DNA from 2 places in the Mesorhizobium sp. M0145 genome. Region 1 is predicted to be linked to the other one. Evidence: riboswitches for the same ligand, from Rfam matches in the RefSeq annotation. Region 1 holds a riboswitch; the other holds the start of a gene.

The links. A riboswitch is a leader RNA that binds a small molecule or an ion and turns the genes downstream of it on or off. The one in region 1 is predicted to bind cobalamin.
Region 2: it holds a riboswitch for cobalamin, as region 1 does, so the genes downstream of both, NKJ28_RS32025 (CbtB domain-containing protein) here and NKJ28_RS18830 (DUF1636 family protein) in region 1, are expected to answer to the same signal.

The regions. Positions count from the first base shown of each region.
Region 1 is NZ_JAMYTK010000012.1:154,527-161,937, forward strand. It holds gene NKJ28_RS18820 (cobaltochelatase subunit CobN) at 1-760, opposite strand, end outside; gene cobW (cobalamin biosynthesis protein CobW) at 779-1,819, opposite strand; gene NKJ28_RS18830 (DUF1636 family protein) at 1,816-2,250, opposite strand; cobalamin riboswitch at 2,289-2,492, opposite strand; gene NKJ28_RS18835 (winged helix-turn-helix domain-containing protein) at 2,522-3,721, opposite strand; gene NKJ28_RS18840 (NADH-quinone oxidoreductase subunit A) at 4,057-4,422, shown strand; gene NKJ28_RS18845 (NuoB/complex I 20 kDa subunit family protein) at 4,413-4,994, shown strand; gene NKJ28_RS18850 (hypothetical protein) at 5,001-5,540, shown strand; gene NKJ28_RS18855 (NADH-quinone oxidoreductase subunit C) at 5,537-6,142, shown strand; gene NKJ28_RS18860 (NADH-quinone oxidoreductase subunit D) at 6,152-7,342, shown strand; gene nuoE (NADH-quinone oxidoreductase subunit NuoE) at 7,343-7,411, shown strand, end outside.
Region 2 is NZ_JAMYTK010000046.1:106-7,516, forward strand. It holds gene cobO (cob(I)yrinic acid a,c-diamide adenosyltransferase) at 137-754, opposite strand; gene cobU (bifunctional adenosylcobinamide kinase/adenosylcobinamide-phosphate guanylyltransferase) at 756-1,277, opposite strand; gene NKJ28_RS32020 (CbtA family protein) at 1,270-2,052, opposite strand; gene NKJ28_RS32025 (CbtB domain-containing protein) at 2,068-2,247, opposite strand; cobalamin riboswitch at 2,284-2,480, opposite strand; gene NKJ28_RS32030 (aromatic ring-hydroxylating oxygenase subunit alpha) at 2,622-3,815, shown strand; gene NKJ28_RS32035 (heparan-alpha-glucosaminide N-acetyltransferase) at 4,034-5,032, shown strand; gene NKJ28_RS32040 (methyltransferase family protein) at 5,049-5,555, shown strand; gene NKJ28_RS32045 (MerR family transcriptional regulator) at 5,575-5,961, opposite strand; gene mgtE (magnesium transporter) at 6,101-7,411, opposite strand, start outside.

The sequences.
Region 1 (7,411 bases):
CATCGGCGGCGAGCAGCATCGAACGGTAGAAGAGAATTGGCACGACGTCCCCCTCCCCCTCGAGGGGAGGGTGGCCCGCAGGGCCGGGTGGGGTCGTCACGGCAGTGCGCGACGTTTTGTGTAGGCGCGCTTCGGAGAGGACCCCACCCCCGGCCTGCGGCCGGATCCTCCCCTCGAGGGGGAGGGGGACGCCGCGTTCTACGACCCCCAGTCCCGGCTCGTAAAATCCCGCCTTTGGCACGCTAACAGGTTCGGCTACCGCCGCACCCGATCCAGCGAGACTTGCCAGCCTCTGCACCAGCGCCGTCATATTTGCCGGCCCGCCCTCGCGGAAATAGCCAAGCAGGGCGTCCAACTCCTCGCGCGGCAGCGTCGAGCCTTCGATCAGTCGCAAATCCTCGTCGTGGCTCTCGCCCGGTAGGAGCGCCAGCTTGATACCGCGATTTCGCGCGATAACGGCGAGCTGGTCGCAGCCATAGCGCCACCAGTCATAGCCGCCGAGGATGCGGACCAGAATGACCTTGGCGTGGCGGGCGACGCTGTCGATCCACAGGTCGACGGACATCGGATGGCGCAGGTCGCGCAAGGCGGCGAGCCGCATCGACGGCAGGCGGTGCGCATCTGCCTTCCACGCCGCCGCCAGCCCGGCCAGGTCGCTGTCGGTGAAGGACAGCGCCACGACATCCGCAGGCGTTTGCCTGAGATCGACAGGCTCGGCGAGATCGTCGAGCGAGGCGGATGTGGTGGTGAGGATGTGCATCGCGGCTCGTACCTGGGGTCAGCCGGCGAGGATACGCTCGATGGCGGGGCGGTTCAGCCCTTTCAGGCCGATGACGACCAGGCGCGAGCGGCGGTCGTCTTCAGCGGTCCAGGCGCGGTCGTAATAGTGGTTGACGCGCGGACCGACGGCCTGCAGCAGGAGCCGCATCGGCTTGCCGCCGACTTCGACGAAACCCTTGACGCGCAACACGTTTTCTTCCTCCGCCGCCGTGGCGACCCGTTGTGCGAGCTCGTCCGGGTTGGACACAGACGCGATGTCGATGACGAACGAGTCAAAATCGTCATGTTCGTGGTCGAGCTCGTCGTCGTGGTGGGTCTTGCGGTTCTCGATGTCGTCCTCGACGGCGAGGCCGAGGCCGAGCAGCACCGACGGGTCGACCTTGCCTTGCGAAGTCGGTACGATCTTCACCGCCCGCGCAACGTGCTTGCCGATGACGGCATTGGCACGGGCCGAGCCGGCTGCGTCCATCAGGTCGCTCTTCGACAGGATGATCAGGTCGGCGCAGGCGAGCTGGTCTTCGAACACTTCCTCGACCGGATCGTCATGGTCGAGCGTCTCGTCCTGCGCGCGCTGGGCCTGCAGGGCGTCCATGTCGTTGGCTACGCGGCCATCAGCCAGCGCCGGTCCGTCGACCACGGCAATGACGCCGTCCACCGTCACGCGGCTTTTCACCGACGGCCACTGGAAGGCCTGGACCAGCGGCTTGGGTAAAGCGAGGCCGGATGTCTCGATCAGGATGTGGTCGACCCTCGGCGTCAGCGACAGGATCTGGTCCAGCGCCGGGACGAAATCATCGGCGACGGTGCAGCAGATGCAACCATTGGCCAGCTCGACGATGTTTTCCTCGGGGCAGGTGTCGATGGCGCAGCCCTTCAGGATCTCGCCGTCAATGCCGATGTCGCCGAACTCGTTGACGATGATGGCTAGGCGCTTGCCTTTGGCGTTTTCGAGCAAATGGCGGATCAGCGTCGTCTTGCCGGCGCCGAGAAAGCCGGTGACCACGGTGCAGGGAACGCGCGAAAGGGAGGCAGCGGTCATGTCAGGTCCTTCAAAAGGTCAAGGGGAGGGATGCGGGCAACCAGGCCGCGCTTCAGGCAATCGGGACGGCCGCGCCATGGAATGAGCCCATCCGTCGAGGTGGCGAACAGCTTTGCCCCGGTGACGAGATCGGCGCCGCTGGTCGTGGTCAGATCACCGAAGACGTAACTCCAGCAGCCGTCGCGCAGCATGGCCGCGCTGAGCCGGCGCTTGCAATTGCCGAGGCATTCGACGGTGCGGATTTTGATGTTTTCGCTGGAAGCGGCGCGGCGCGTGTCCTCTGCGAGCAGTTCGCCGGCGCGCGGATAAGCGTCCGAACCGGTCTCGTCACGGCAGGACGAGCAGACGATGACGGTAACGCCGGCCGGGGAATCACCATGGCCGGACAATAAATCCGCTGTCTCAGCCGGAAAACTGCTGTCGTGTTCCAAATCAGGCTCCTTGCCCGGAAAACCCGCCAGGCGATCGGATTCTTATGTCCTAGACGGCAGGTCTCCTGGCTCGCGGGTCATCGCCTGGGTGCCGCCTTCCCGGGAATATCCCAGTGGTTTTCGGCCGAGGCTCGTCGCTTACAGTTGCGGGGACAGCCGCGGATTTGAAATCGAGATTTCGCACCGCATTCCCTCTTGGCCCCTGCCGTTGCGGGCAGGGGACCGTCTGGAACGGATTTAGGCTTGTGGAGGCAGTCGTGTCAACGCACGTCTATGACGCGGCGATATCCGCGAGCGGCCGGCCGAGGTCGCCGGCAGCGGTCACCTCGATGCGTTCCAGGCCGAGCCAGCCCTGCATCTGCTTCAATTCTTCGAAAAGCTCGGCTGCGGTTTGCAGCGAGGCGCCGGGCTCCGCATAGGCGGCATGGACGCGCAAGACGCCGGCCGGGCGGTCGGCCCTGAGGTCGACGCGCCCGACGATGCTGTCGCCGAACAGGAACGGCAGCACGTAATAGCCATACTGGCGCTTTTCGGCCGGCGTGTAGATCTCGATGCGGTAGTGGAAGTCGAACAACCGCTCGGTGCGCGATCGTTCGAAGACGACAGGATCGAACGGCGCGAGCAAGGCGCGCGCCTCGATCTTGCGCGGCAAACGGGCGTCCTTGTGGAGATAGGCTGTTTTGTTCCAGCCTTCGACGCTCACCGGCAACAGGTCGCCGGCCTCGACCAACTCCTCGATGCGGCCCTTGATGTCGGCGGGCGAGAGGCGGAAATAGTCGCGCAGGTCTCCTGCCGTGGCGATGCCGTGGGCGCGGGCCGAGATGCGCAGCAATTCGCGGTGAGCATCCTCGGGACGGGGAACCGGTAGCGCGAGTACCGCCGGCGGCAATACGCGCTCCGGCAGATCGTAGAACCGTTCGAAGCCGCGGCGATGCGCCGTGGTGATGCGGCCGGCCCAGAACAGCCATTCGAAGGCGTGCTTGGCATGGCTCCAGCCCCACCAGCCGCCCGAACCCTTCTGGCCTTCGAAAGCCGACGCCGCGATCGGGCCTCGTTCGGCGACCTCGCGATAGATGTCTTCGATATAGGCGGCGTGCTCGCGGCCCCATTTGGCCAGTCCGCTGTACATTTCGTCGCCGCATTCGGCCCGCTGCATGCGCCAGCGCATCAGCGGATAGGTCTCGACCGGCAAGAAGGAGGCTTCGTGCGCCCAATATTCGAAGACCATGCGCTTGCGCGTTACGGCGGCGTCGTCGAGCAGCGCCAGCTTGTAGGGGCCAAGCCGCGAATAGAGCGGCATATAGTGGGCGCGCACCACGGCGCTGACGGAATCGATCTGCAGCAGGCCGGTACGGGCAAGCACGCGGGCCAGATGCCGGCGGTCAGGCGTGCCGGTGGGGCGCGGGTCATTGAATCCCTGTGCCGCGAGCGCAATGCGGCGGGCCATGGCAAGCGAGATTTTTTCCTTCATGAAGGCGGCATCCGGACGATTTTAGACAGAGAAAATGACCTGCGATTCCGTGCCATGCTAACAGGGTTTTGGCGGCATTCATGTCAGGAGAGAAAAGTGGAGTAAAAAGTGAAGGAAATCAAACAGGAGCGGATCGGACCAGTTTTCCCGGATATGCCGTCCAGCACCGCGATTTGAACAAGGTTTGACTTGCTTCGCCGAAAGCGCTGCGCTAACCCTCGCCGCGTTGCAGCATAGAGCCTCCTTAAAACGGTTCAGTGGTTAAACTGTCACGCTTCCGCAAGTGGGTCCGGTGCTGTAATCAGAGTGGATTGGCCGCCAACGGAAACTGCAGCATGAACGCACTTTTAGGTTCGTACCTGCCCATCGTCCTGTTCATCGGCGTGGCGCTGATCGTCGGGCTGGCGCTGCTCGCCGCACCCTTCCTGGTGGCCTATCGCAACCCCGATCCGGAAAAGCTTTCGGCCTATGAGTGCGGCTTCAACTCGTTCGATGACGCCCGCATGAAATTCGACATCCGCTTCTACCTGGTGTCGATCCTGTTCATCATCTTCGATCTGGAGGTGGCCTTCCTGTTTCCGTGGGCGGTGTCGTTCAGCCAGATCGGCATGCTCGGTTTCTGGTCGATGATGGTGTTTTTGGCGGTGCTGACCATCGGCTTTGCCTATGAATGGAAAAAAGGAGCGCTGGAATGGGATTGAACGACAGTTCCGGCACGCTCGTCGCGCCGAAGCCCAAGGGCCTCATCGATCCCAACACCGGCAGGCCGGTCGGGTCCGACGATCCATTCTTCCTGGAGATCAACAACGAGCTCGCCGACAAGGGCTTTCTCGTCACCTCGACCGAGGCGCTGATCACCTGGGCGCGCAGCGGCTCGTTGATGTTCATGACCTTCGGTCTCGCTTGCTGCGCCGTCGAGATGATCCATACGTCGATGCCGCGCTATGACTCGGAGAGGTTCGGTGTCGCGCCGCGCGCGTCTCCGCGTCAGTCCGACATCATGATCGTTGCCGGCACGCTGACCAACAAGATGGCGCCCGCGCTGCGCAAGGTCTACGATCAGATGCCGGAGCCGCGCTACGTCATCTCGATGGGCTCATGCGCCAATGGCGGCGGCTATTATCATTATTCCTATTCGGTGGTGCGCGGCTGCGACCGCATCGTGCCGGTCGACATCTACGTGCCCGGCTGCCCGCCGAGCGCCGAAGCGCTGCTTTACGGCATCCTTCTGCTGCAGAAGAAGATCCGCCGCACCGGCACGATCGAGCGGTAAATCGCCGTGGATGAAGATGGGATTATTCATGGCAACCCTGAGCCTTGGCTGGATTTGATGTTCAAGACGTCTGAACAGCGATTTGTAAAAACGGACGCCGGTTCGACGTTTTATTCTTCTGCGCTTTTAGCAGATACGAAATTTGGTGCTGCTGGTCTCGGTGTCGACATTCGACTAAATGATTGGGAGGCTGAGCCGACAAGCGACCCACGAATAGTCTTTTATCATGGCGACGTGAGACTGCGTTCGCTTGGCGATCGAACCAAGAACCTGATTGCTGAAATGTCGGCCAAGCTTTCCTCTTCGGCGCCGGGCCAGGGAGCAGTTACCGAAAAGTTGTTTGTGGAGTGCGTTGCCCTGAACGGGGACCCGGCAAACCTCGAAACCCGGCAGTTTGTCGGAAAGCTGTTTTTTGGCGAGCTGGGTGACGATGATGAATGCCAGGTTTTTTTGACCATTGACGCGGCCACGGAGAGCGGTTGGTTCGGTGAGAAAGATCCGGAAGACTCACGCAAGATTCTGGACTGGTTGGCGAGGCTGTCATGACCCAGGCGTTGAATGATCTCTCGACCTATCTCGGCGAGAAACTGGTCGGCCGGATCGGCGAGGCGGTATTCGCCTATGGCGAACTCACCATCCCAGTCGAGCCGCGCGACCTGATCGAGGTGGTCACCTTCCTGCGCGACGATCCGAAATGCCAGTTCATCTCGATCATCGACGTTTGCGGCGCCGATTATCCGTCGCGGGCAAAGCGCTTCGACGTGGTCTATCATTTGCTGTCGCCGAGACAGAATATCCGCGTCCGCATCAAGGTCCAGGCCGACGAAGAGACGCTCGTGCCGTCGATCACCGGGATTTATCCCGGCGCCGACTGGTTCGAGCGCGAGACCTACGATCTCTACGGCGTGCTGTTTTCAGGCCATCCGGATCTGCGGCGGATTCTGACCGATTACGGCTTTGAAGGCCATCCGCTGCGCAAGGACTTTCCGCTGACCGGCTTCGTCGAGGTGCGTTACGACGACGAAGCCAAGCGCGTCATCTACGAGCCGGTCGAGCTCAAACAGGAATTCCGCAATTTCGATTTTCTCAGCCCTTGGGAGGGGACGGATTACGTCCTTCCAGGCGACGAAAAAGCCAAGACGAATTGAGACGCCAAAATGGCTGAGACTTCCGTTCGCAACTTCAATATCAACTTTGGGCCTCAGCACCCTGCTGCCCATGGTGTTTTGCGGTTGGTTCTAGAACTCGACGGCGAAGTCGTCGATCGCGTCGATCCGCATATCGGGCTGTTGCATCGCGGCACGGAAAAGCTGATCGAGCATAAGACTTACCTGCAGGCCGTGCCCTATCTCGACCGGCTCGACTATTGCGCGCCGATGAACCAGGAGCATGCCTTCGCGCTTGCCGCGGAGCGGCTGCTCGGTATCGAGGTGCCGAAGCGGGGGCAGTTGATCCGAGTTCTCTACTCCGAGATCGGCCGCATCATGTCGCACATCCTCAATGTGACGACGCAGGCGATGGATGTCGGCGCGCTGACGCCGCCGCTGTGGGGCTTTGTCGAGCGCGAAAAGCTAATGGTGTTCTATGAGCGCGCCTCGGGCTCGCGCATGCATGCTGCCTATTTCCGCCCCGGGGGCGTGCATCAGGATCTGCCGCAGAAGCTGATCGAGGACATCGGCAAGTGGATCGACCCATTCCTGAAATCGGTCGACGATCTCGACGCGCTTTTGACCGGCAACCGTATCTTCAAGCAGCGCAATGTCGACATTGCCACCGTCTCCTTGGCGGACGCCTGGGCCTGGGGTTTTTCCGGCGTCATGGTGCGCGGCTCGGGCGCGCCGTGGGACCTGCGCAAATCGCAGCCTTACGAATGCTATGCCGAGCTGGATTTCGACATTCCGATCGGCAAGAACGGCGACTGTTTCGACCGTTATCTGGTGCGCATGGAAGAGATGCGGCAGTCGGCAAAAATCATGCGCCAGTGCGTCGACCTGTTGCTCGGCAAGGAAGGCAGCGGACCGGTGTCTAACCTCGACGGCAAGGTGGTGCCGCCAAAGCGCCAGGCGATGAAGCGCTCGATGGAAGCGCTGATCCATCACTTCAAACTCTATACCGAAGGCTACCGCGTGCCGGCCGGCGAGGTCTATGCGGCCGTCGAGGCGCCGAAAGGCGAGTTCGGCGTCTATCTGGTCTCGGACGGCACCAACAAGCCCTACCGCTGCAAGCTGCGCGCGCCAGGCTTTGCACATCTGCAAGCCATGGATTTCCTCTGCCGCGGCCACATGTTGGCCGACGTTACCGCCGTTCTCGGCTCCCTCGACATCGTGTTTGGTGAGGTCGATCGCTAAATGTCAGTCCGCCGTCTCGCAGAAGCCAGCCTCCAGCCAGCCTCCTTCGCCTTCAACCGGGCGAATGCG
Region 2 (7,411 bases), on a different contig from region 1:
GAAGCGGCCGGATGAGGGGTGTTCCAGCTTGGCACCAACAGCGCCCCGGCCAGCACCCCTCAACCGTCTTGGCGCTGCGCGCCAATCCACCTTCTCCCACAAGGGGAGAAGGAAGAAGAGGCGCCAGCAACACTCCTCAGAACTCGATCCCTTGCTGCGCCTTCACGCCGGCGGAGAAGTGGTGCTTGGTCACGCCCATCTCGGTGACCAGATCGGCCGCCTCGACCAATACCGGTTTGGCGTTACGGCCGGTGACGACGACATGCAGGCCTTCGCGACGCGCCTTCAGCGCCGCGACCACCTTTTCGAGATCGAGGTAGTCGTAGCGCAGCGCGATGTTCAGCTCGTCGAGCACCACGAGGCTGATCGACGGCTCGGCCATCAGCTCCAGCGCTTTCGCCCAGGCAGCCTCGGCCGCCGCGATGTCGCGCTTCAGGTCCTGTGTCTCCCAGGTAAAGCCCTCGCCCATGGCGTGCCACACGACACGGTCGCCGAAGGCAGCAAAGGCGTCTTTCTCGCCGGTGTGCCATTTGCCCTTGATGAACTGAACGACGCCGACGCGCTTGCCATAGCCGAGCATCCTGAGCGCCAGCCCAAAGGCGGCCGTGGTCTTGCCCTTGCCCGGTCCGGTGTTGACGATCAGCAGCCCCTTCTCGACCGTCTTGGCCGCGACCTCGGCGTCCTGCACCGCCTTGCGCTTGGCCATCTTGGCGCGGTGGCGTTCCTCGTCCTTGGGATCGATAGTATCAGCCATGTCATTTCACCTTGAGCGGCAGCCCCGCCACCATCAAAAGCACGGTGCCGGCAACAGCCGCGACGTCCTGGTTCAGCCGGCCGGCGGCGTCGCGAAACCGTCTTGCCAGCGCATTGTCCGGCACGATGCCCTGGCCGACCTCGTTGGACACCACGAACCACGGCCCACGCGGCCGCGACAGCACATCGGCCAGCCTCCGGCATTCGGCCTCGACATCATGGTCGGCCAGCATATGGTTGGTCAGCCACAGCGTCAGGCAGTCGATCAGCACCGGCTGGCCGTCAGGCAGCGCTCCGATCGCGCCGGCAAGGTCGAGCGGCGCATCGATGGTCGTCCAGCCGGCGCCGCGGCGCGAGCGGTGCAGCGCGGTGCGCTGGCGCATCTCGTCGTCATAGGCTTGCGCCGTGGCGATATAGCTCCAAGGCGGCGGGCCGACCGTCACCAGGCTCTCGGCATGCGCGCGCATTGCGGGGCGCGCCCCCCCGATGACCAGGGTCAGTGCCCCGGCAGCGCGGTCAGGCAAAGCTGTCGCGCAGGCTGGTCGCCGTGCCCGTGAAGCGTCCGCGCACCACGCCGACGACCGCGCCGAGCACCAGCCAGAACACCAGATTGGTCAGCGTCACCGCCACCACGAACTGGTGGTGCAGGCCTTCCGGGATCGCCGTCTCGAAGCTATCGGGCTGCGGCGCGCCGACGATATGCGGCGCAACGATCAACGCCACGGCAAGAGCCACCAGCGGCAGCGATCTGCGGAAGACGATAAGGCCGAGACCGGCCGCTGTCGCCACCACTGTTGCCCACCACCATATCTGGCGTTGGACAAGGTCGGCCGCCGGCATCGCCGGCAGTTCCGGCGGCAGGCCGAGGCCCGGCGCCAGCGTGAATGCGGCAAAGCCGGCCAGCCCCCAGAACAGGCCCTGGCGCCAATTGCCGATGCCGCCGGCGAATTCCGAAACCGCAACCAGGACCAGCGCAAAGCCGATGCCGGTGACGATATTGGCAACGACGCTGAAGCCGAAGCGTTCGAAACCGTCCGCCGGCGCCCAGCCTTCGTCTTCCGCCGGAGCCATTGCTTCAGCCGGTGCCGACGCGGCGCTGCTCATAGCCGTCATGCCCGCGGCGTTTTCGGCCGGTGTCGCAGGTGCCGCGGCATGGTCATGGCCCCCGCCGGCCTGTTCGTAGACTTCCGCCTTTAGGATGAGCGGCACCGTGGCATAGGCTTGCATGCAGGCGAGAGCCACGCCGGCCACAAGCCCTGCGATCGCCGCGATGAACACGACGTTGCGAAACAGTGTCATGATGTCAGCCCCTTGTCAGTGGCAGGGAAAGCCCATCGAATGGCGATAGTCGTGGGCGGCATTGTGGACCGCATCGATATGCGAGAAGCCGACAAAGCCCATGACGAAAATGCCGAGGAATGCAGCAAGCGCCAGCTGCATGAGACGCGACTGCGAGGAGGCGGAAGCGCCGAGCGAGACGGAAGCGGTATTCATGTCTTGTCCTTTCGCCCTCCACCCGAGGGCATAGAAGTCAGTTTCCTGTCGCCGGCAGGTCTCCTGGCTCGCGGATCAGCGCCCTTCCCCACCTTCCCGAAGGCGAACCTTCAGTGGCATATGGAGAGGACTACCGCACACAGTTGCGGGGGCAGCCACGGCATTGGGCAAACAACTTGCCCTCACCGCATTCCCTCTTGGTTCCAAACGGAACCGACGACATCAGTGACTATAGGCAGAATCGCCGCGCCCGGCAAACCAAATTCCGCCGGATCGTGTGGCGAATGCGCCGCCTCGCCAAGCCCGGTCGGCCGGCGCCGCGATTGACAATTTTCGCAGCCGGGTGTCGGCTGGCGGATGGGGAGGAAGCCGGCATGCAACCCAGCCCGAATGAGCGCGGTCCCTACAACGGCCTGACGCGGGCCGAGCCGACGCTGCCGTCATCAGCCTATTGGGACATCGCGGCCTATCAGCGCGATCTCGAGGCCATCTGGTATCGCAACTGGCTGCTCGTCTGCCGCGAGGCCGACCTTGCCCAGCCGCTGGCTTTCAGGACGTTCCGCATAGGCACGCAGGAGGTCGTCGTGCTGCGCGACGAGACCGGCGAGTTGCGCGCCTTCCACAACACCTGCCGGCATCGCGGCTCGCAGCTTTGCCAGCAGAGCGAAGGACGGCTGAAGGCGCGGCTCATCACCTGCCCATACCATGCCTGGTCCTATTCGCTGCACGGCGATCTGGTGCGCGTGCCGTCGAAATCGCTGCCGGACGGCTTCGACAAGGCCGATCATCCGCTCTACCGGGTCGCGCTTTCGGTGTGGCGCGGTTTCGTCTTCGTCAATCTGGCGGAAGACGCTGCCGGCTCGGCTGAAACATCCTTCGATCCGGCATCCGGCAACCTCGCCAACTGGCCGTTGGAAACGCTGCTGAGCGGCCATGTGCTGCGCAAGGTGATAAACTGCAACTGGAAGGTATTTTGGGAAAATTTCAACGAGTGCCTGCACTGCCCCGGCGTCCACAAGGACCTGTCGCGGCTGGTGCCGATCTATGGCCGCGGCCTGATGGGCCGGCACGACGACCCCGAATGGGCGCGCCACGCCGACAATGACGCGCCGGAATTTGCCGGCGGCTTGCGGGCCGGGGCCGAAACTTGGTCGCGCGACGGGCGCGTCCACGGCTCGGTCTTTTCCGGCCTGACGCCGGGCGAGCGTGCCGCCGGGCAGACCTATGCCACCAGCATGCCGTCGATGTTCGTCGTCGGCCATGTCGACTATGTCAGGACCGTGCGGCTGGTGCCGCTTGGCCCGGAGCAGACCGAACTTACCGCCGAATGGCTTTTTTCGCCCGAAGCGCTCGCCGAACCGGCCGCGGATATCGACAACATCGTCGCCTTCGGTACCCAGGTGCTGGAGGAGGATGCTGATATCTGCGAGGTCAACCAGATGGGCCTGCGCTCGATGCGCCACAAGGCCGGCGTACTGATGCCCGAGGAATACGACTTGCACCGCTTCCACAACTGGGTGCGCGAGCGCCATGCGGCGCTCGAACATCAAAGCGATTTGGGCAGATAGCGCCAGGTGACGAAGCCGCAGGCCGCCGCCAGCAGCCCGAGCGTTGCGAAAACCGCGCCCAGGCCGAAGAACGCCTGCACGCCGGCCAAAGGCTTTCCGGCTCTGGCCTAAAGCAGCTCTGATGCCGACCGGTACCAACGCGACGCAAGGCCCTGCTTCTTTTGACGGTGGCAACCGTGATAGTCGTCTTGCCGGGGCTGAACCAAGACAGCGAGACCATGAGCATCGACACGCCGAGCGCAGCCGTTCAGGATCAACCGAAGTCGAAGCGCATCGCCGCTATCGACATTGCACGCGGCATCGCTTTGCTTGCCATGGCGAGCTATCATTTCACCTGGGACCTCGAATTCTTCGGCTACACCGATCCCGGCCTCACCGCCTTCGGCTGGTGGAAAATCTACGCGCGCTGCATCGCCTCGAGCTTCCTGTTCCTGGTCGGCATCAGCCTCTATCTCGCCCATGGCAAGAAAATCCGCTGGACCGGCTTCTGGAAGCGCTTCGCCATGGTTGCCGGGGCAGCGCTCGCAATATCGCTGGTCACCCGCATCGCCACGCCCGATGGCTTCATCTTCTTCGGCATATTGCACGAGATCGCGCTCGCCAGCCTGCTCGGCCTGGCGTTCCTGCGCCTCCCGGCGCTGCTGACGCTTGCCGTGGCGGCCCTCGCTATTGCCGCGCCTTTCTACCTGCGATCTGAGCTTTTCGATCATCCGGCTTTGTGGTGGGTCGGCCTGTCGGCGACCAACCCGCGCTCCAACGACTACGTTCCACTGCTGCCCTGGTTCGGCGCCGTACTTGCCGGCATCGCGGTTACCAAGCTCGCCGCCACCTCCGGCGCGCTGACGCGGCTGTCGGCCTTGGCGCCCGGCCGCTGGGCAAATCCGCTGGTCTTCATCGGCCGGCACAGCCTTGCCTTCTATCTGATCCATCAGCCGGTGCTGATCGGCTCGGTCTGGCTGTTTTCGCAATTCATGCCGGCGCAGGCCGAAATCAGGGAGGTGCGTTTTCTGAAATCCTGCCAGATATCCTGCGAGCAGGCACGCGACACCGAGTTCTGCTCCAGCTATTGTGCCTGCATGCTGGACAGTCTCCAGGGCGAAGCCTCGCTTGACCGGCTCTACAGCAACGACCAGTCCCCGGAGTGGAAGGCGCATATTGGCGAGCTCGCCGGCACCTGCACCGCCCAAACCGAGGCGGCGGAACCGGGAACGCGCTAATCGAGGGAGGACAATAATGAGCGACAGTCACCCGAAACCCGTGCAGCAAAATCCTGGGCAGCCGAAGCTGGGGCACATCCCATGGCCGCCGCTGATCTATATCGCCGCCATCATCGTCAGCGTCGCGCTAGGGCTGTTCTATCCGCTGCCGTGGATCGGCGATCTTCTCGGCGACATCCTGTTCGCCGCCGGCCTTGTGGGGTTGGTGGCGGTTGCCGCGCTCTGGTTCACGGCAATTCGCACCATGATCCGCGCCAAGACGACGCTCAACCCGAACGGCGTGCCTGACCATCTGGTGACTACCGGACCCTTCGCCGTCAGCCGCAACCCGATCTACCTCGCCAACACGCTGCTGCTGGTCAGCCTCGCCTTTGTCACTGGGATCGCCTGGTTCCTGCCGCTGGCGGTCATCGCGGCGTTCCTGACGCAGAAGCTGACGATCGAGAGCGAGGAGAAGGTGCTGACGGCCAAATTCGGCAAGAAATACCGGGACTACGCCAAAAGGGTGCGGCGCTGGATTTGAGCCGGCGCTGACGCCACGCTCATGTGGTGACGCCGAGTTCCACCAGCCGCTCGACGCAGGATTCCTCTGCCTGATCGAGCTCGGCCAGCGTCTCTTCGAGGTCGCGGCGTTTCTGGCGCAAATCCTCGCGCTTTTCCTCGATGCGCTTGATCATCAATTTGAGTTGGCCGACCTCGCCGGGCGGCTCCCTGTACATCTGGATGATTTCGCGGATCTCGTTGATCGAGAAGCCGAGCCTCTTGCCGCGCATGATCTGGCGGATGAGATGCCGGTCCGACGGACGGAACAGCCGAGTGCGGCCGCGTCTTACTGGCTGCACCAGCCCTTCGTCCTCATAGAAGCGCAACGTCCGCGTCGACACGTCGAATTCGCGGGTCAGCTCCGTGATCGAATAATATTCCCGCATCGTCACTCCAATGCCCCGGCCACGCCGCGAGTTCCAACTGGCCGGCGCCGCCGGCGCCCAGGCGCGTACCAGAATCGGCGGACAAGGCACCTTTCAAAGCCTCGCATGGCATTTACGTAAAAGTCAATTGAGGTGACGTTCAGCGCACGCCGAACCACCATGTGGCGAGCCCGAGAAAGGCAAAGAAACCTACGACATCGGTGACCGTGGTGACGAAAACCGCCGAAGCCACAGCCGGATCGATCTTGAAGCGGTCGAGCAGCAGCGGGATAAGGATGCCCGCCAGAGCCGCCACGAACATATTGATGATCATCGCAGCCGCAATGATGCCGCCGAGATTGCGATCGTGGAACCAGGCAGCAGCCACGAGGCCGATCAGGATGGCAAAGATGATGCCGTTGATGAAGCCCACCCCGATTTCGCGGCGGATGATGCGGCCGGCATTGTAGATGTCGAGGTCCCTGGTCGCCAGCGCCCGCACCGTGACCGTCATGGTCTGCGAGCCGGCATTGCCGCCCATGCCGGCGACGATCGGCATCAGCACCGCCAGCGCCACGATATGCTCGATGGTGCGGTCGAACAGGCCGATCACCGAGGCCGCCAGGAAAGCCGTCAAAAGATTGACCAGCAGCCAGGGCACGCGCGAGCGCGAGGTCGAAAAGATGCTGTCCGAGAGTTCTTCGTCGCCGACGCCGCCCATGCGCAGCAGATCTTCTTCGGCCTCCTGCTGGATGACGTCGACGACGTCGTCGATGGTCAGCACGCCGACCAGCCGCTCGTTCTCGTCGACGACGGCGGCGGACAGAAGATCGTATTGTTCGAATTCGCGTGCCGCCTCCTCCTGGTCCATGGTGGCCGGGATGGCATGCCTGGTCTCATGCATGACCTCTTCGACCTTGACCGAGCGCTTGGTACGCAGGATCTGGTCGAGGTCGATGGCGCCGAGCAGCTTGAAGCTCGGATCGATGACGAAGATCTGGCTGAAACGGTCGGGAAGATTGTTGTCCTCGCGCATGTAGTCGATGGTCTGGCCGATCGTCCAGAACGGCGGCACCGCGACGAACTCCGTCTGCATGCGGCGGCCGGCGGTCTCTTCGGGATAGTCAAGCGAACGCCGCAGCCTGATCCGCTCGGTGAACGGCAGCTGCGACAGGATCTCGTCCTGGTCCTCCTGGTCGAGGTCTTCGAGAATGTAGACCGCGTCGTCGGAATCGAGATCCTGCACCGCCTGGGCGATCTGCGCATTGGGCAGACTGTCGACGATGTCGCGGCGGATCGCCTCGTCAACCTCGGTCAGCGCGGAAAAATCGAAATCCTTGCCCAGCAATTCGACCAGCGCGCGTCGCTGTTCCGGGTGCAGGGCCTCGAGCAGGTGGCCGAGTTCCGACTGGTGCAGATCGTCGACTTCACGCTTCAGCGTCAGCGTATCGCGATCGGCGATCGCGGCACC